DNA from 2 places in the Ectobacillus polymachus genome. Region 1 is predicted to be linked to the other one. Evidence: riboswitches for the same ligand, from Rfam matches in the RefSeq annotation. Region 1 holds a riboswitch; the other holds the start of a gene.

Region 1 (10,112 bases):
CTCATCTTTACACTTACTTTATTAACATTTGTTCTCGGGACAAGCGAGTTTGTTATTGTCGGTATCTTAACCGATATTTCCTCAGGCCTTCATATGACAAATACAAAAGCAGGCACACTCGTTTCTGCGTTTGCGATTACGTTTGCCATCGCCACACCACTAATAATGTCAGCAACAAGTCATTTTCCAAAGCGTAAATGGATGTTGTTTTTGATAGGATCTTTCACCGTCCTGAATGCTTTGTGCGTAATTTCGACGAGCTACATCATGATCCTTTCACTTCGGATTATGACAGCGATAGTATCAGGAGTATTAATCTCTCTAGCCATGATTGTTGCAAGTGAAACCATGCCGGTCGAAAAACGCGGACTTGCTATATCATTTGTTTTCGGTGGTTTCACATTAGCAAATGTCGTTGGAGTGCCAATTGGTACTGTCATCTCTGAATGGTACGGCTGGAATGCCACTTTCATGTTAACTACTTTTCTAGGTGGATTGGCGTTTTTGGCATCCTTTTTCGTCTTGCCTAATAAGCTCAGCCAAATGCGCAGTTCGATACGGGATCAGTTTTCTTTATTGACCAAGCCTCGAATTTTGATGGCTTTTTTCATTCCTGCTCTCGGATTTGGTGCAACTTATGCCGTCTTTACGTATCTTGTTCCTATCTTGAAGGGTATGGGAGCACCAAATCATGCAATTAGTTTAATCTTATTTGGTTACGGATTTATTTCGATTTTCAGCAACATCCTCGCCGGTAAAATTGCTAGCCACAATGCAATTGGTCGCCTTCGGTTTGTTTTTCTCGTGCAGGCAGTTGTTCTGACAAGTTTATTTTGGACTACAAATCATTTTATTTTAGGACTTGTAAACATTGGCTTGATGTCGTTAATGGCCATCCTCTTAACAACATCTACTCAGCTTTATTTAATAGACCTTGCCGGAATTTATCAGCCGAAAGCAACAGGACTCGCTGCTTCACTTATGCCAGTGGCAAGCAACGTAGGTATCGCTTTTGGTTCTGCATTAGGCGGATTTGTATACCATCAAGGGAATTTAATGAATGTAACATGGGTCGGTGGGATAGTTGCAGTCTGTGCAAGTCTGCTAACTTTCTTTAGTCATCTTTTAGACCAAAAACAAAAGAAATCAGCATAAAAGGGAAGCAACAAACGCTTTGCATAATTCCTATGGTCTAGTTGAATCATATAATATTATCAAATCTACCCCTGATATCGGAGAAAAAATCAGAAATTGCTAGAGATGATAAAACAATTGAGATAAAGTAAACAGAATATCCCGAACTATAAAGAGCATCTTATTGATGCTCTTTATTAATTCCTCTTCCTATGTTGCCACAAATAATCAATTTTGTTTGAGATCCTTATTCCATTAAATGGCCCATTAGTGGAGTAACATACTGGAGTTTTACAACATCGGCAAGAACATAAAAAGAAAAATTCTGGTTAAATTAATACAGGATTTTTTATCAAACTTTATGTTAAATCTACAACTGAAGGACTATTCTTAACATCGTGTTGCATCATGAATAAAACAAAACCAAAAGGTTTCATATTTCTTGACTTTGTCTTAGATGATAAATAAAATGAAACCAAAAGGTTTTGTATTTTCAAGGAGGCAGGTTAACGCATGGAAGACATTAAGAAAATTGTTATTTTTGAAGCACCAATTCAAAAGGTATGGGAAACCGTATCTACTGCGGAAGGGATTGCGTCATGGTTTATGCCCAATGATTTTCAATTGGAATTAGGACATGAGTTTCATTTGCAATCACCTTTTGGCCCATCTCCATGTAAAGTAACAGAAATCGATCCTCCAAATCGACTTTCGTTTTCATGGGATACAGAAGGATGGTTTGTTTCGTTTGAGCTAAAAGATTTAGGTGACAAAACAGAATTTACACTCATTCATGGCGGCTGGAACCGACCTGAAGATATTATTGTGAAGGCAAACCAAAAGACTGCCATTATCCGTGAAAATATGTCTAACGGTTGGTCTGCGATGGTTAATAACCGACTTCGAAAGGTTGTTGAAGGGTAAGTGTCCTCATCCGCACAAAAGTATGATGTATTTCAAGCGATTGCAGACCCAACTCGGAGAAAAGTACTACAATTACTTGCTGAAAAAGAATTACCGATTTCAGAAATTACATCCCATTTTTCCATGAGTCGTACAGCTATTGCAAAACATCTTCATATTCTTTCAGAAGCAGAATTAGTTAGCGGCCGAAAGGTAGGAAGAGAAAAACGATATCGGCTTATGCCACAACCTTTAACAGAATTAAAACAATGGCTTGCCTATTACGAACAATTTTGGGATAACAAACTCTCCATCCTTAAACATGTGGTTGAAAATCATGGAGAAGATGAAGAACTGGATATAAGACCAAATGATAACAAGACGTGAAAACAGCCTGTCCTAGATTGGACAGGCTGTTTCCCGTTAGAAGATAGATTTATTATCGAAATCAGCAAGTTTATTATCGAAACGAACACATTTATTATCGAAAACTAATAAGTACCCTCCCCAGTATGTCACTTTTTAACTCGATACAAGATGAATAATACAGCAAACCATAAAGGGGTCAATAGTAGCGGTGTACGAGTTGCATCAGAAAATAACATGATGATTAAAATACAAGCAAATAGCGCGAGTACAACATAATTAATAAATGGTGTGAAAGGTGCTTTAAAAGTCGATTTTTTGTGTAAATCTGGACGTGATTTTTTATATCGTATATGAGAAATTAAAATAATACTCCAAACCCAAATAAAACAAATGGCACTAATGGTCGTTACAATGCCAAAAGCCTGTTCGGGAATCAGTTTGCTCAAGAGTGCTCCGATAGAAAGAACAATCGCGGATAGGATCAAAGCATTACTAGGTACATAATTTTTATTTAATTTTGCAAGTCTCGCTTTCTTCTCACTATGAACACTTAAGTTATATAAAATTCTGCTTGTTGAGAACAAGCCGCTATTACATGCGGATGCTGCTGATGTTAAAACAACAAAATTAATGATTCCTGCTGCTACTGGAATTCCGACTAAGCTAAACACCTGTACAAACGGACTCTTAGATGCGCTTAATTGAACCCACGGATTAATACATAAAATGATGATAAGAGCTCCTACATAGAAAAACAGAATGCGAAGCGGAATTTTATTAATTGCAGATGGAATATTTTTTTGTGGATCAGATGTTTCTGCAGCAGAGACACCTACTAACTCCACGCCAACAAATGCAAATACGACCATCTGAAATGAAAGAAGAAAGCCGGATAGCCCATGTGGGAAAAATCCACCATATGCCCACAGATTTGTTACCGTAACAGCGCCCGTATCTGTTTTGAATCCGATCACTAAGAGAACAATTCCGATAATGATTAAAGCAAGAATGGTGATTACCTTAATGAGGGCAAACCAAAACTCTAACTCTCCAAACAGTTTAACGGTCAGTAAATTCAGCCCTAATAATAGAACTAAACAGACGATTGCTGGTACCCATTGAGGAATACGGAACCAATACTGGACATAGACACCAACCGCTATCAGATCAGCCATCGCTGTCATAATCCAACAAAACCAATACGTCCATCCAGTCACAAAACCAGCCCAAGGTCCAATATAATCTACCGCAAAGTCCGTAAAGGATTGATACCCCGCATTTGATAGAAGCAATTCTCCTAACGCTCTCATAACAAAAAACAATGCAATCCCGACGATTAAATAAGCAAAGACAATAGAGGGGCCTGCTAATTGTATCGCCTTGCCGGAACCTAAAAACAACCCAGTTCCAATCGTACCGCCAATCGCAATTAATTGTACGTGTCGATTCTTTAAATCCCTCTTTAACGCTGGCTGTGCCACTTTCATTCCTCCAAATGATTTAGTAGTTTTAAAAATAGATATAAAAAAAAGAGATTGGAGTCCTCCAATCTCATGACGTCAGAATAACAACAATAGCAAATAACATTGTCGTCCTTCTGTCCTTTTGCCTGAGATTATGAACCCTTCGGCGTCGCAACGATTTGCGATCTCTCCAGAAACTGCTCCTGTTATAGTTTTATCCATAACAATCATAGCTACTTATTTGATTATAAAAAATTATTGTATGATAATTTAGAATTTTACCAGTGTTAAGGGAATCAGTCAAGGTCTCGATATGCAAGATTGGTATAGAAGTAGAATGGAATGTACAGTAAAATATAGGAAAAGTGTGAATTTTAAGGGGGAATCTATATGCCAAATTCGTTGGATCGACCTATGATCGAGATTGAAAAAACAAGAAGTGAATGGATTTGGGATATCATTGGCTTTTTATTTTTCATCGGATCGATCATCTTTTTACTATCGGTTTGGAATACACTCCCGGATAAAGTACCTACCCATTTTAATACTGCTGGAGAAGTAGATCACATGGGTTCAAAATGGCAGCTTCTCATCTTACCTGGTATTGGGCTTGGGATCACCCTTTTTATGAAATTTGTTGAAAAACATCCAGAAATACATAATTACCCTGCACGATTGAACGAATCGAATGCGGAGCAGTTTTATTTAGCAAGTCGAAAAATTGTGAACCAGTTAAAAAATATGATTTTAATTATTTTTACGCTCATCTTATTTGAATCGGTGTCCATTGCTTTAGGCTGGGGTGGCGGTTTTGGGGAATGGTTTTTACCGATAACGCTAGTTGGTATGGGTATTCCTATTGTACTTGGAATTATTAAGCAAAATAAGATTGAATAATGGAGGGATATACAATGAATGAAGCAGCCGAGGCATACTGGAATGAATATTGGAAAGACCAAGAAAAGCCTAAATCCGTTAGTGCGTGGCAATTCGGATCTGAACCAGATTATTTAGCCAGGTTAGTGATAGATGGGATCAAAACAGCAACGTGTTCAGGTTATATTTTTTACGAGATGGAAAATGAACCATTGCCGAGCGTAGAGGATTATTCCATTATTTTAAACAGTTACGATCAGCCAGTAGCCATCATCAAAACGGTAGAAGTTACGTTAACACCGATGAACGAAGTGCCGGAAGAGTTTGCGATTGCCGAAGGAGAAGGGGACCGGACGTACAAATATTGGTGGGAAGCTCATGAAACATTTTTTAGGGATGCGTTAAGCACAATCGGACGTGAATTTTCAGAGGATATGCTGCTTGTTTGTGAACGGTTTAAAGTTGTGGATGTGAAAGATCGCGGTTGAAACATCTGGGGTGGAGTCACAAAACCCGGGCGCAATGCCAATTTAAAGAGGGCGACATTACGCCTGAACTGCCATTCGTCGATAAAGTTGTGATTTTCGTTGATAAACTATCCATTTTCGTTGATAAACTATCCATTTTCGTCGATAAACTGGTAAAATTCGTCGATAAAGTTGTAATTTTCGTCGATAAACCATCGAATGAAGTATATGAAAGTGGTGATATTGTGAATTTCAAAACGAAAAAAGGTGAATTAAATAATTTTGAACAATTGGTTAGGTCAATTAATTCTATTCCCAAAAAACAATCAACCTTGTTAATTGGAATAGATGGTTGTGGAGGTTCAGGAAAAAGCACATTTGCAAATAAATTAAAGGATGAATGTTCCAATGTAACTGTTGTACATATGGATGATTTTTATTTACCATCCTCACAACTTATAAAAACACATCCAGAGAAAAAGCCTATTGGTGCTGATTTTGATTGGACGCGTGTATTAAATCAGGTTCTTGAACCTATCAGTCAAAACAAAGAGGGATGTTATCAGCGATATGATTGGGAGACAGATGATTTAGCAGAATGGCATACTGTTCCCGTTGGAGGAACTGTCATAATAGAAGGTGTCTTTTCTATTCGCGAGGAATTATCAAATAAATACGATTTTACAATATGGGTTGATTGTCCACGAGAAACAAGGCTTTCACGAGGGCTTGAAAGAGACGGAGAAGAGGCTCGTGATATGTGGGAAAATAATTGGATGATTTCTGAAGACATTTATGTTGAAGAACATAAACCTTTTGAAAGAGCAGACCTCATTGTTAATGGAACTAGATAAATATTGTTTAGCCTAACGAGTATCCTTTCTTGAATAAGTATCCATTTCCTTATGTCTATTAAAATGCCAAAAATCCCTGCTTTTTTATCAAAACTGATATGCTCCCCATTAGGTAGACAGATAAAAAAATAAAATCTGTTTATTTAATGGGGAGTATTTTTATGGCTAAAAGGAAATATTCAAATTATGAAAAAATAGCAATTCTACAACTCTATCATGAGGGAAACCATTCATTAAAACGAGAAATACTATGAATGATTTTGGAGCGATTCGTCTTGTTCTTCTTCCTTGATCTTTAAGGCTACTAAACTCGCAAAGTCATGAATGATAGTGGCTGCTAATAGTGATGTGATTTGTGTTGGATCGTATGGTGGGAGAACTTCCACCAGATCGAATCCAATAAAATAAAATCCATGTAGAGAACGAATCATCTGAAGGGTTTCAAAGCTGCTTGGACCGCCGACCTCTAGGGTGCCTGTACCAGGGGCATATGATGGATCGACAAAATCAATATCGAAGCTTAAGAAACATGGTGTATCTCCGATTGTCTTCTTAACCTGCTTTAAGACATCCCAGGTTCCTCTTTCTTTTAACTCAGCAGTAGTGATTACGTTATAGCCTAGATCCGTGCTGGCATCTATATCTCCGGGGTGATTGAGCGTCCCTCTAATTCCAATTTGGAACACTTTATCTGTTTGAAGAAGCCCTTCCTTATAAGCGCGGATAAAAGGGGACCCATGCCAGTACTTCTCATCATAATAGGTATCCCAGGTATCTGTATGTGAATCAAAATGGAGCAGTGCGACTGGTCCATATACTTTTGCGGCGGCGCGTAGGTTTGCCAATGTTACTGAGTGATCTCCGCCAATACCTATTGGAATGATTCCTTGTTTCATTAAATCTGTCATTGTATTTTCAATTAACTCATAGCTTCGGTGGATATTATGGGGGATTACTGAAACATCCCCAATATCAATTGCATTACAATCATCAAACGGATATACCTTGTGAATTGGATGGTAAGGAAATAGAGTCATAGATGCCTGACGGATTGCCTGTGGAGCAAACCTTGCTCCTACCCTGAATGATGCCGCCGTATCAAAAGGTAAACCTACCACGGCTAATTTAGTATTTTCTCTTGTAACAGGTAATCGCATAAAAGATCCGGTTGTACAGAACTCTGGTTTTACGTCAGGGGATAGTGGATATTTCATTTTTGTATTCCTCCAATTTTTTAGTAATTCTTTATAAAAAATTATGCAAATATCATGCCAAGTCCGAGTCTTCCATTAAAGGGGTGTTTCGTATTCTATAATCTAGATAGAATTTGCTGAATTTATGAAAAAAAGAATAATTTATGCAGTAATGAATGGGTTATTAGGAGGTGATTCACCACCTAATCTAGTTCATAAATCTAATATTGCGTAATTTAGAAGTTTTTTTGGTATTTTCTATCAAATATCGGAATATGGCACAAAATATGCATTTTGATAAGTAAGACCTTGGAATGTTGAAAAAGAAGGGAGGATTCTTAATTTCAGCTAATGAAAGATGTATGAACTATAAAATGAAAGCGCTTAATACAAGGAGAAAAAGGGGGAATGATAGGTGGAAAATGGTGCTAAACTGAAAAGATCACTAAAATTATGGCAAATCGTTATGATGGGGTTAGCTTATATGACGCCCATGGTCGTATTTGACACATTTGGTATTGTATCTAAAGTTACGGAAGGACATGTCCCAACTGCCTATGTGATTGCATTATTGGGTATGCTATTTACAGCTGCAAGCTATGGAAAGCTTGTAAAGGTCTTCCCTACAGCAGGTTCTGCCTATACTTATACGCAAAAGGCGATTAACAGACATTTAGGGTTTTTGGTAGGGTGGTCTTCATTGTTGGATTATCTCTTTTTGCCAATGGTAAATGCATTGTTGACTAAAATCTACCTCACAGCACTATTTCCAGAAGTTCCAACATGGGTATGGGTATTTTTATTTGTAGGGATTGTTACGATTCTCAATCTTCGGAGTGTTAGTCTACTTGCTAATTTTAATGCCATTTTTGTTTTCATTCAGGTTGCCATCATGGTGGTGTTTATCATCCTTGTTGTAAAGGGCCTGAATAATGGTGAAGGTACAGGTGAAGTGTTTACCATGCAGCCTTTCTTCTCGGCTGGAATGAACTATTCAGTTTTAATTACTGGAGCTACTATTCTTTGTTTCTCTTTCTTAGGGTTTGATGCAGTAACGACACTTGCTGAGGAAACACCAAATCCGAAAAAAACGATTCCGAAAGCAATCTTTCTCACTGCTCTTTGGGGTGGAATTATTTTCATCACTGCTTCATTCTTTATTCAGCTTTTTTTTCCGGATATGTCTCGGTTTAAGGAGCCGGATGCTGCTTTACCAGAAATCGCCCTCTATGTAGGAGGGAAGCTATTTCAATCGATTTTTCTTTGTACCACTTGCGTAAATACGCTAGCGTCAGGACTAGCATCACATGCCAGTGTCACACGTCTTTTATATGTTATGGGCCGTGATAAGGTTTTTCCAGAAAAATGGTTCGGGTATATTCATCCTAAGTGGAAAACACCAACTATTAACGTTGTTATAGTTGGAGTTATTTCATTGTCAGCCTGTTTCTTTGATTTAGTCACGGCAACATCAGTGATTAACTTTGGTGCATTGATGGCCTTTACCTTTGTAAATCTGTCAGTGATTAACCATTTTGTCTTACGGGAAAAGAAGCATCGAACTATAAAGGGATTTTTCAATTACTTAATTATGCCTTTAATAGGCGCTTCATCCATTGCTATTCTCTGGATCAACCTTGAGACGACCTCACTAGTAATGGGAATATCCTGGTTTATCATTGGTTTTGGTTATCTCTTATATATTACAAAGGCATTCCGAAAAGCTCCGCCTCAATATCAGGTTGAAGAAATTCAGGCATAAAGGAAAAAACGCATTCTAACAGGATGCGTTTTTTGATGGGGCTGTCTAAAAACTAAAATAATACGAAGCATGCGAAATAGGCTGTCTCAGAAATCACTGATTTTACTGGATTCTTCTTGACAGCCTATTTCGTGAGCTGACTCAAAAGGGAATGGTTTTCTCCCTTTTGAGTTAGCTCCGTATGCAAACTTGAATGACTTATGAATTTATACATAGATCTGGATGAATAAAAGCGGTGATATACCAACCAGTAATATCATTTTCAAGCTGGCATGAAAGTTGCTTTATATATGTATAAGAATAAAAAAGTGAGGTGCTAAAATGGCAGGGAAAACTGAGGGGATTGTAAAAAGCCAAAAGGTAAATCAAGAGAGTGAAAAGGATAATTCTTTGCAAGAATTCCAGGATATCTTAAAAGAGGCAATTGGAGTTTTGAACTATCCAGATCAGGTTTTTGATTTTATCAAAACACCAATGCGGTTTTTAGAGGTCAGTATTCCTGTTCAAATGGATAATGGTGAGACAAGGACGTTTCAAGGATATCGGGCTCAGCATAATGATGCAATGGGTCCGACGAAAGGAGGGATTCGGTTCCACCCGGATGTCACTCCTGAAGAAGTAAAGGCTTTGGCGGGGTGGATGAGTTTGAAATGTGGAATAACAGATCTTCCATATGGAGGGGCGAAGGGCGGTATTGTCTGTGATCCTAAACAGCTGAGTTTTCCTGAGATAGAACGATTAAGTAGAGGGTATGTGCGGGCAGTTAGTCAAATAGTGGGGCCGACAAAGGATATTCCTGCACCGGATATGTATACAAATTCTCAAATCATGGCTTGGATGCTAGATGAATACGATCATATCAGGGAATTTGATTCACCTGGCTTTATTACAGGTAAGCCACTCGCATTAGGAGGATCAAAGGGTAGAGAAACAGCTACTTCTAAGGGCGTAGTATATACGCTTCAAATGGTCAGTGATTTAAAGAAAATTCCTATTCAAGGTATGCGGGTAATTATTCAGGGATTCGGAAATGTTGGCAGTTATTTAGCGATGTATTTGCATGAATTAGGGGCGAAGGTTGTCGGAATAGC
Region 2 (10,112 bases), on a different contig from region 1:
TGATTTGCATTCTTTTGCATTCCAATCCACTGATTTTCCGGCCCTGCACTAGGAGCAAGAGAATTATGTTGTTGTAGTACTCCGAGTAATGTTTGATAATGTTGTTGATGCTTAGATACGAATTGTCGGCATAAATTCTGAACTTGTGTATTTTGCGAATGAGATGCAGTTGTAATACATTGTTTTACTAATAGATCTTCGTTAGACATACTATCAACGATGTATTCCATTTCCTTAAATGTTAACGGCTTCATTGTAAATCCCTCCTTTATTTTCTTTTTTATTGTTCGTAAATGGTTCGCTTTTTATTCCAATTTGAAGTTTTCATAAAATATTGTACGATGTGCATATATTTAATGGTAATATCTGAGGTGCTGGGTGATTCTTTTGATAATTGGAGGAGTGAAATGAATTTTACTGTAGAAAATATGTATCCTGTGTTATTCATTCTTCTTATTTTATATGTAAGAGTGAAACGATCAATTGGGTTTCAGCCTTTTAAAGTTCGAAAGTTTATAATAAGAATTATTATTTTTTCTATACTCATTCTTGTTCTTCTAGCTATGAGTGCCACTCATCCAATTTCATACCTGTATGATTTAGCAGGAATAGTAGTTGGAGGCGTATTAGCAACGTATGCAATGAAACATAGCTTATTTGAATTAAGAGAACAAGCTTTGTTTTATCGAACTCATATTTGGATCGAATCCATTGTACTTTTCTTGTTCTTAAGTCGTTTCTTTTATCGCCTTATATACCTTTTTTCTATTTCCAGCTCACAATCTTCTTCGCAATTGAACCAAAATTTCGCTAAAGACCCGTTAACTTATGCCGTGTTCTTTTTGTTAGCTGTATATTATATTGGTTATTATTCCTTTGTCCTGCAACGCGGGAAAAGAATCTTACATGAATCTAGAGATTCGAACCTATCATTATAAATTCTTTTTTGTTGGGACCGTACTATTTCTAGAATGGTCTCTTTTTCATTGTCCTCATAAGCATCTTAATGTTTACATTAACTTTGAAAAGTAATTTATTACAAACGATTTAAATTTCCGAGTAGCAGGGGATAGATAGTGCTCAGATAATGTCGCAAGTGCAATCGTTCGTTGACACGGATAATCGTTTATAGGAAGGAGTCTCATTTTCGATTCATCTAATTCCTTTGTTTTTGGTAATACAGCAATTCCAAGTCCAACAGCGATAAAGCCGGCAATAGTAGGAACTTCTTCACCTTCAAATGTAATATTAGGCTTTACTTGTAACTGTGTACACATTTGATCGAAAATATAACGCAGACCATAGCCTTTTTTAAAGCAAATAAAATCTTCATTTTCTAATGAACGGAATAAAACACTTGATTGCTTAGCTAGTCGATGATGGTAAGGAACTACAAGATACAACGGTTCGGTTGTTAAAGTAGTCCATTCAATATTTTCCCTTGACTGGAGGGGAAGTTAAGCAAAGATCGACCAATCCTTTCTCAACCTTTTCCAATAAATAATTGGTAGCTCCTTCAAATAATTGAAACGTAACATTAGGATATATCTTTTTATAATCTCCAATGAGTTGGGGGATTACATTTGCTCCTAGAGTATGCAAGAATGCTACAGAGATTTCTCCACCATCAGGTGAAGTGATTTCCCGAATTTCTTCCATTCCTTCGCGAATTCGTGCCTGTGCTTGTTCTGCTTTTTCTAAAAACATAATTCCGTACCTTGTTAACGTAATCGTTTTCCCATTACGTATAAATAAAGGAACACCTAATTCTTGCTCTAATTTGATAATGGACCGACTTAACGCTGGTTGTGAAATTAATCGTTTTTTTGCTGCTTTTGTGAAATGTTTGAGCTCAGCTACCGCAATAAAATTTTCTATTTGATGCCATTCCATATATGACCACCTATTTCCGATTAATAACGAAAGGTTATTATATTTATGCAAATTATAAATTAGACGCATAGAAAAGAAAAGAGTAACATAAAAGTTGAAATTACTAGATAAATAATACGAGGAGAAGAACCATGACTTTTTTTGAAAGAGGAAGCAGGGAATATCGAAATGCTTGTATATCATTATTCCTTGCTGGCTTTGTATCATTTGCAACTTTATATGCTACACAACCTATTTTGCCAATTCTTTCAATGGATTTTCATATTTCTGCAGCAGCATCAAGCCTAACATTATCATTATCAACGATGGCCTTAGCTGTAGGAATGCTTTTCGCAGCACCATTGTCAGATACAATTGGACAAAAACAAATCATGATATTATCTATGATTATTACCTCCATTCTAGGTTTAGCAACAGCGTTCAGTCCGAATTACGTTACACTTATTGTGCTTCGTGGAATCCTTGGTCTTGCTGTAGCAGGAGTTCCAGCAATTGCGATGGCCTATACGAGTGAAGAGTTTCATCCTAGCGGGCTCGGAAAGATAATGGGGCTATACATAGCTGGAACAAGTATTGGGGGAATGGCAGGTCGAATATTAACGGGAATCCTTACTGATTTATTTTCATGGCGGGTTGCACTAGCTACACTTGGAATCATTGCCATACTGATGAGTCTACTATTTTGGAGATTGCTTCCTTCACCTGTCCATCATAGAAAACAATCCTTTCAGTGGAAGCCTGCATTACAAGCTTATAAAATACATCTTGATAATAAATCATTAATCCCTCTGTTATGTATGGGGTTTGTACTAATGGGTGGCTATGTTACATTGTATAACTACGTTGGATTTATGCTAATGGAGCCTCCCTATAATTTAAGCCAAACGGTGATTGGATTTTTATTTCTTGTTAATTTAGGGGGAGCGTATAGTTCCATGTATATGGGAAAAAAGGCAGACCATTATGGACGTCCACTTATTTTAAAAATATCTCTATGTATTATGATTTGCGGAGCAATCCTTACACTTATTCCTAACTTCATCATAAAGCTACTAGGAATTTCGGTATTTACATTTGGATTTTTTGGAAGTCATTCCGTTGCCAGCTCATGGGTGGGAGCAAGGGCTGATGTAAATAAATCTCAAGCATCTTCTTTATATCTTCTGCTATATTATGTAGGATCCAGTATTGTTGGGTCGATAGGCGGAATATTCTGGACGGATTATAAATGGCCAGGAGTTATTTTGCTAATTGTATGTATACTATTATGCGGATATCCACTTATTTTTGCGGCTTATAAGAAATATCAATCATCTCCTAGATTGGGACACAGATAAGAAAAAAGCAAAGGCTTAAATGGCCTTTGCTAGTTAATTAATGCTTGAAGAGGAGCGGGTATACGGCCGCCGCGTCGAATGAGTTTCTCGGAGCTGAATGGATTTACTCCAATTACAGGAGCTCTTCCAAGAAGACCGCCAAACTCAACCATGTCTCCTTCTTTTTTCCCTGAAATGGGAATGACACGAACTGCAGTTGTTTTTTTGTTAATCATTCCAATGGCTGCTTCATCAGCTATCATAGCGGAAAGGGTAGCGGGGGAAACGTCACCTGTAATTGCAATCATATCGAGTCCTACTGAACATACACAGGTCATTGCTTCTAGCTTAGACAACGTTAAGGACTGATCAACAATCCCTCGTATCATTCCGTTATCTTCACTAACAGGAATAAAGGCACCACTTAATCCTCCAACATAAGAGCTAGCCATCGCTCCACCTTTTTTTACTGCATCGTTCATCAGAGCAAGTGCTGCAATGGTTCCGTGAGTTCCTACACGTTCAAGACCAATTTCTTCTAAAATCTCAGCAACACTATCATTTAATGCATTGGTCGGTGCGAGAGATAAATCCATAATACCAAATGGAACACCAAGCCGCTTCGCAACAACTCTTCCAATAAATTCGCCAGCACGAGTTATTTTAAATGCGGTTTTTTTGATGATATCTGCTACTTCACCTAAATCAGCCTCTGGGTATCGTTTTAACGCATGTAACACGACACCTGGTCCGCTTACGCCAACATTTAAAACAACTTCACCCTCGCCAGCACCATGGAACGCGCCAGCCATAAAGGGATTATCTTCAACAGGGTTACAAAAAACAACCAACTTCGCACATGCTATACCATTTCTATCTTTGGTACGTTCAGAAGCTTCTTTTATAATTTCGCCTACAATACGTACAGCATCCATATTGATTCCGGTTCTCGTTGTTGCAACAGATATGGAAGAACAAACACGCTCCGTTACAGTTAAAGCTTCTGGAAGGGCATCGAGTAACGTTTGATCTCCTTTTGTAATTCCCTTATGAACGAGAGCAGAAAATCCCCCAATAAAGTCAACGCCTAGCTCGTTCGCAGCTTTATCAAGTGTTTTCGCTAATTCAACTGCTTGCATAGGAGTTGCAGTTCCTAATAATTCTGCAATTGGTGTAATAGAAATACGTTTATTAATAATAGGTATCCCGTATTCTCGTTCAACATCCTCTGCTACTTCCTTCAAACGGCTTGCATATTTCATTATCTTATTAAAAATACGGGTATTCATCTTTTCAAAATCGGAGTCTGCACAATCTAATAAGCTTATTCCCATTGTAACAGTCCGTATATCTAAGTTCTCCATTTGAACCATTTGGATCGTTTCAAGCATTTCATCGAGTGCAATAGCCATATGTTTCTCTCCTCTACTGGAACTAACGCGACGCTCTTTAATGAAAGAGTTAGGTTAGGATACTTTTATGCTAGCTGGTTGCAAATATTTATTAAACACGGTGCATGGCATGAAAGATTTCCTCAAGCTGAATGTTTATTTTCAATGACATCGTTTCACTAATTGAATCAAACTGATTTTGTAGTGTTTCTAAATTTTCAATTGCAGATACATCAACAATCATCATCATCGTAAAAAAGTCTTGTAATATCGTTTGGCTAATATCCAAAATATTTACGTGATTTTCTGCTAATACATGAGTTACCTTACTAATGATTCCTACTTGATCCTTACCGATTACGCTAACTACTGCTCTTCTTTGTGTCACGCTGTTCACCTCTTTATGTTGGTAGAAATACATGTCGATTGTCTATATAAACAGTCAACTAAAAAATGGAATAAAAAAAGATTGGAGTTTTCCTCCAATCTCAGACAACCCAAGAGAATAACACAAATCATTCATGAGTTACTCTTCTGTCCTTTTGCCTGAGATTGTGAATCCTTCGGCGCTGTAAATATACAGTCTCTCCAGAAGCTGCTCCTGTTATAGATTTACCCATAACGATCATCGCGGCAATATTTAAATATTATATCGATTTTAACAATATTTTGGATATTGGTCAATACAAGTAGATAAACCCTTGTGTTTACACTGCCATCGTTTTGAAAAATGAACACATTTCGTTTGGCTTATTTTGGTGATATAGATTTTGCAAATTTGATACAAAAACAGTGTCAAATTATAAGAGAGTGATGTTCTATCTCTATATGCTATAATTCAAGTATGAATGGAGTGTAGACGATGTTGACGAAAGCAAAGACTTATTTACGACAATATTTTGGATATGACACATTTCGCCAAGGGCAAGAACAGATTATTGAACGTGTGTTAGCAGGGAAAAGTACTGCTGGTATCATGCCAACAGGCGGAGGGAAATCGATTTGTTATCAGATTCCATCGCTTTTGTTTCCTGGTGTTACCATCGTTATTTCACCGCTTATATCATTAATGAAAGATCAAGTCGATAGTTTAGAACAAGTCGGTATTCACGCAACATACTTAAATAGCACATTATCCTTTGCAGAGCAAGCAAACCGTATGCGAGAAATACAACAAGGTGAATATAAAATTGTATACATAGCCCCAGAACGATTAGATTCTTTTCAGTTCATAGAACAATTACAGGAGCTTACCTTATCACTTGTTGCCATAGACGAAGCACATTGTATTTCACAGTGGGGACATGATTTCCGTCCTAGTTATTTAAAAATTGAAACAATTATACAACAATTACAACCTACGCCTATCGTTTTAGCATTGACAGCAACTGCTACTCCTCAGGTAAGGGATGATATATGTCGTTTATTACATATTCCAATGGAAGATGTGGTCATTACAGGATTTGAGAGAAGTAACTTATCATTCAAAATTATAAAAGGGCAAGACCGCCTTAATTATGTAATGGATTATGTAAATAAAAATAAAAGGGAAGCTGGCATTATTTATGCTGCAACGCGAAAAGAAGTGAATCATGTTTATGAATATTTAAAAAAACAAGGGATTAAAGTAGGCAAATATCATGCTGGAATGAGTGTTCTTGATCGAACGGCTTCACAAGATTTATTTCTACAAGATGATATATCCGTTATGGTTGCAACCAATGCATTTGGGATGGGCATTGATAAATCAAATGTTCGGTATGTTATTCATTATCAAATGCCGAAAAACATAGAAAGCTATTATCAGGAAGCTGGGCGTGCCGGACGAGATGGCCTTAACAGTGAGTGTATTTTATTATACGCAGCACAAGACGTACAAGTTCAACGATATTTAATTGAGCAAATAACGAATATAGAACAAAAAAATAACGAAATTAATAAGCTTCAGCTAATGAAAGACTATTGCCATACAGAAGGATGCTTACAATCTTATATATTGCAATATTTTGGTGAGGACAATTCCGTTGCATGTGGACAATGTAGCAATTGTACGGATAGTCGAAATTCGGTTGACGTGACCACAGAAGCACAAATGGTTTTATCATGCATCATTCGTATGGGTGAACGGTTTGGAAAAACAATAATTAGTCAGGTGCTATCCGGTTCCGCAAATAAAAAAATACGCGAAATGAAATTTGATACACTCTCCACTTACGGAATACTGAAACAAAAGTCAGCAAAAAATATCATGGAGTTTATTGATTTTCTCACCTCTGATCAATATATCGGTATTTCAGGAGGACAATATCCTGTTTTATTTGTGACAAACAATGGAAAAGAAATTTTACTTGGAAACCAAAAGGTGATGAGAAAGCAACAGATGGAGGCAACACAGTTTTCAGTTGATCATGAATTATTTGAGCAGCTTCGTGAATTACGGAAAATAATTGCATCCGAAGAAAAGGTACCTCCGTTTGTCATCTTCTCAGATCAAACTTTACGAGACATGTGCAATATACTTCCACAAACACCTGAGCAATTGTTAGAAGTGAAGGGAATTGGCATGCAAAAGCAAGAGCGGTTTGGTAAACGATTTTTACAGATCATACAAGAGTATATTACAGGGCATCCTGAATTTGAAAGGACGCCATCAATAAAAAAGAATAAAAAACGTATCGAAAATTCTCATCTTGTATCCTATACTTTGTACGAACAAGGAAAATCGATTCAAGAGATAGCAAATGAGAGAGAATTATCATGTATCACTATTGAAAATCATCTCTTACAATGTGCAGGAGAAGGTATGGAATTAGATTGGTGCAAGATTGTTCCATCTACATATGAAGCAATGGTAGAAGAAATCATTGCACAAATCGGTATGGAAAAACTTAAGCCGATTAAAGATAAACTTCCGGATGAAATTAGTTATTTTATGATAAAAGCAGTAATTTGTAAGCAAAAATTAGGGACATCTTAATTGAAGAGTAATAGGTAAAAAGGCGAACATCATACTGTGCCATGCTTGTACAGTATGATGTTCGCCCTTTCTTTATAACTTTGCAGATGTTTCACGTAAAAGCAATGGGGCACTCTTAGGTTTAGGAATCATATTTTTCATACTTGCTACTAGAGGTTTCTCAATATATGAATGAGCAAGACATCCCATAATTGTTACCGTAATCATGGTAACTATTATAGAACCTACGCTACCAATAACACTTGTAATTCCTAATTTGACAAGCATAGCGGCTACAAACCCTAGAAAAGGAGGATGTACGAGATAAATCGAAAATGATGCATTTCCGAGATAGTTAAATATACGCGGAAGCTTTATTTGTCGTGTCATATCAATCGAAACGATACCGAGAATAAGAGCGGTAGCACATATTGTGTACATAAAGGTTTCATCAAATCTCCACAAATTATATACTCCACTTATCCACGTATACCCAAACCCAATTGCACTGGCTATAAGAAATACCATACCATGTTTAATCGTTCGATGCATAGCATAATATGCACAGCAGACTCCTGCTACGAACTCGAGATTTATTTTATTAAATATCATGGCTAGGAAATCATTTGAAAAGGTAGTAGATGTAATACTGAAATAGAGAATGGAAGCAATCCATAAACCTACAACAGTTTTCATAAATCGGCTGTTCGAATAAATAAATAATGAAAATACAAAGTAGAAGAGTAACGTATATCGTAAAGACCAAGCACTATAAATAATAGGAAAGTCTTGAGATGGCAATAGCAGGAATGAGTTTAACATCGTTTGCAAATTTTTTCCGTACCCATAACCAATAGGCACAAAATAGAAGAAGACAATCATTACGATTGTAAGTAACCAATAGTAAGGAATGATCCGTGTAAACCGTTTGATTAAAAACGGGCGGAATTTTTCTTTAATTCCAAAATCCTTTGCATATACATAATACATCATAAATCCAGTTAACACGAAAAAGTAATCGGCTCCACCTATTCTAGAAAGCTTAGTGAGTCCGAGAAGATTAAAATTAAAATATTGATTTGAAACAAAACTAGTATGAAACAAGATAACCAATAAAGGAACGATTGCTCTCGAAGCTTGCACGAGTTGCAGACGTGGTTGTTTTGTTTTCATTTTAGCATCCTCCTTTAACACAATGGTTTTATAATAACATCCTTTTGCTGGATGAGAGAAACAAATGTTTTTTTAATATACGATTATATACATGTTTAGGTAGAGAATGAGATCTACATCACGTTGTCTTTTGTTTTTACATTGCTAGTATGGAGTACATTCCTTAACATTAGCTTAACATAAATTAATAATTAGGATTCACCTATAAAAGCAAACAATAATTATATTATGTAAACAAAAAAACATTACAAAGATTACCAATATGAATGTAAGGGAGGTCCATCGAGATACGTACAGAAAGGGGAGGATCCCAAAAGGGTGTTTGTTATCGATAAATAAATTGTATGTTTTAGGGAATGAGTTTGTTTTTAGGAAAACTTAGCTTTATGACTCCAAATGATGAAGCGTACACCAAACTCGACAAGAAATTTAAAGAAGTTACGAAACAAATAAATGAACTTTCCTGATTAATAGACCCTACAACGATGTAAGGATATGGGATAATAAATAATTTTTATGCGATAATTAAGTAAGAAAATGAGAGCGAGTTAGAACCAGGGTTATGTATCTCTTTTAAAAGTTACTATAATAATATTATGTAAACAAAATATGAACTCTTTTTTTGTTCCTATGTAAGATTGTGAAGAATTGTACGAAACTATAGAGTACTTTATTAAATTAACTGAGTGGTCATTTCTGAAGATTTTTTGTAATATTCTATAATCGAGCGCAATTCCAGAATAAGAATTGCGCTCTTCCTTTATGTTAAAGGCCAGTTTGTGGAAGATTATTTGAAAGTGAAGCGAGGCACTATGTAATTAGAAATATTTTGTTTAAAAAGAACTGAAATACATGTCACAATATTATTTTTCTAGGTTTTTCTTAAAAATGGACGGTTATTTTTATCGTGTAATCGCTCTTTTAAATAGCCCCCTAAATTTCTCTCTATCTTCTGATGTAAATGGTTTTGGACCCTTTGTACGCGTTCCGCTTTTTCGAGCCATTGCACTAAAATAACGTGTTTGTAATAATTGGTCAATGTTTTCATTTGTATAGCTAAACCCTTTATGGTGAAGAACTGTACATCCTTTTGCTAAACCTAGCGAAGCAAGCCCATAATCTTGCGTAACAATTATATCTCCTCTTTCTACTAACTTCATAATCCGATAATCCGCAGCATCTGCTCCGGAATCAACATAAATGGTTTCCACTCCTGATGGATGTTCCGCATTAGAAAAATGAGAAAAGCTAGTAACAAGGATAACAGGAATTTCCGCATTCGTACCTTCAGTGATAATAATATCTTTTACCGGGCAAGCATCTGCATCAACATAAATTTTCATCTTTATCTCTCCCATAAAACAGTTCGAATTGATAGTGATA

The links. A riboswitch is a leader RNA that binds a small molecule or an ion and turns the genes downstream of it on or off. The one in region 1 is predicted to bind glycine.
Region 2: another riboswitch for glycine. It lies ahead of ACM5BR_RS04825 (ACT domain-containing protein); the one in region 1 lies ahead of ACM5BR_RS12370 (amino acid permease).

Annotation. Positions count from the first base shown of each region.
Region 1 is NZ_JBLREB010000002.1:353,601-363,712, forward strand. It holds gene ACM5BR_RS12355 (MFS transporter) at 1-1,155, shown strand, start outside; gene ACM5BR_RS12360 (SRPBCC family protein) at 1,648-2,058, shown strand; gene ACM5BR_RS12365 (ArsR/SmtB family transcription factor) at 2,059-2,424, shown strand; gene ACM5BR_RS12370 (amino acid permease) at 2,553-3,887, opposite strand; glycine riboswitch at 3,994-4,073, opposite strand; gene ACM5BR_RS12375 (DUF1648 domain-containing protein) at 4,260-4,766, shown strand; gene ACM5BR_RS12380 (ASCH domain-containing protein) at 4,781-5,233, shown strand; gene ACM5BR_RS12385 (uridine kinase family protein) at 5,503-6,066, shown strand; gene speB (agmatinase) at 6,315-7,280, opposite strand; gene ACM5BR_RS12395 (APC family permease) at 7,675-9,021, shown strand; gene ACM5BR_RS12400 (Glu/Leu/Phe/Val family dehydrogenase) at 9,343-10,112, shown strand, end outside.
Region 2 is NZ_JBLREB010000001.1:930,236-940,347, reverse strand. It holds gene ACM5BR_RS04850 (hypothetical protein) at 1-254, opposite strand, end outside; gene ACM5BR_RS04845 (CcdC protein domain-containing protein) at 408-938, shown strand; partial or broken gene ACM5BR_RS04840 (LysR family transcriptional regulator) at 1,011-1,893, opposite strand; gene ACM5BR_RS04835 (MFS transporter) at 2,025-3,230, shown strand; gene ACM5BR_RS04830 (PFL family protein) at 3,260-4,621, opposite strand; gene ACM5BR_RS04825 (ACT domain-containing protein) at 4,713-4,988, opposite strand; glycine riboswitch at 5,125-5,202, opposite strand; gene recQ (DNA helicase RecQ) at 5,463-7,577, shown strand; gene ACM5BR_RS04815 (acyltransferase family protein) at 7,650-8,729, opposite strand; partial or broken gene ACM5BR_RS04810 (hypothetical protein) at 9,098-9,196, shown strand; gene ACM5BR_RS04805 (YaiI/YqxD family protein) at 9,632-10,072, opposite strand.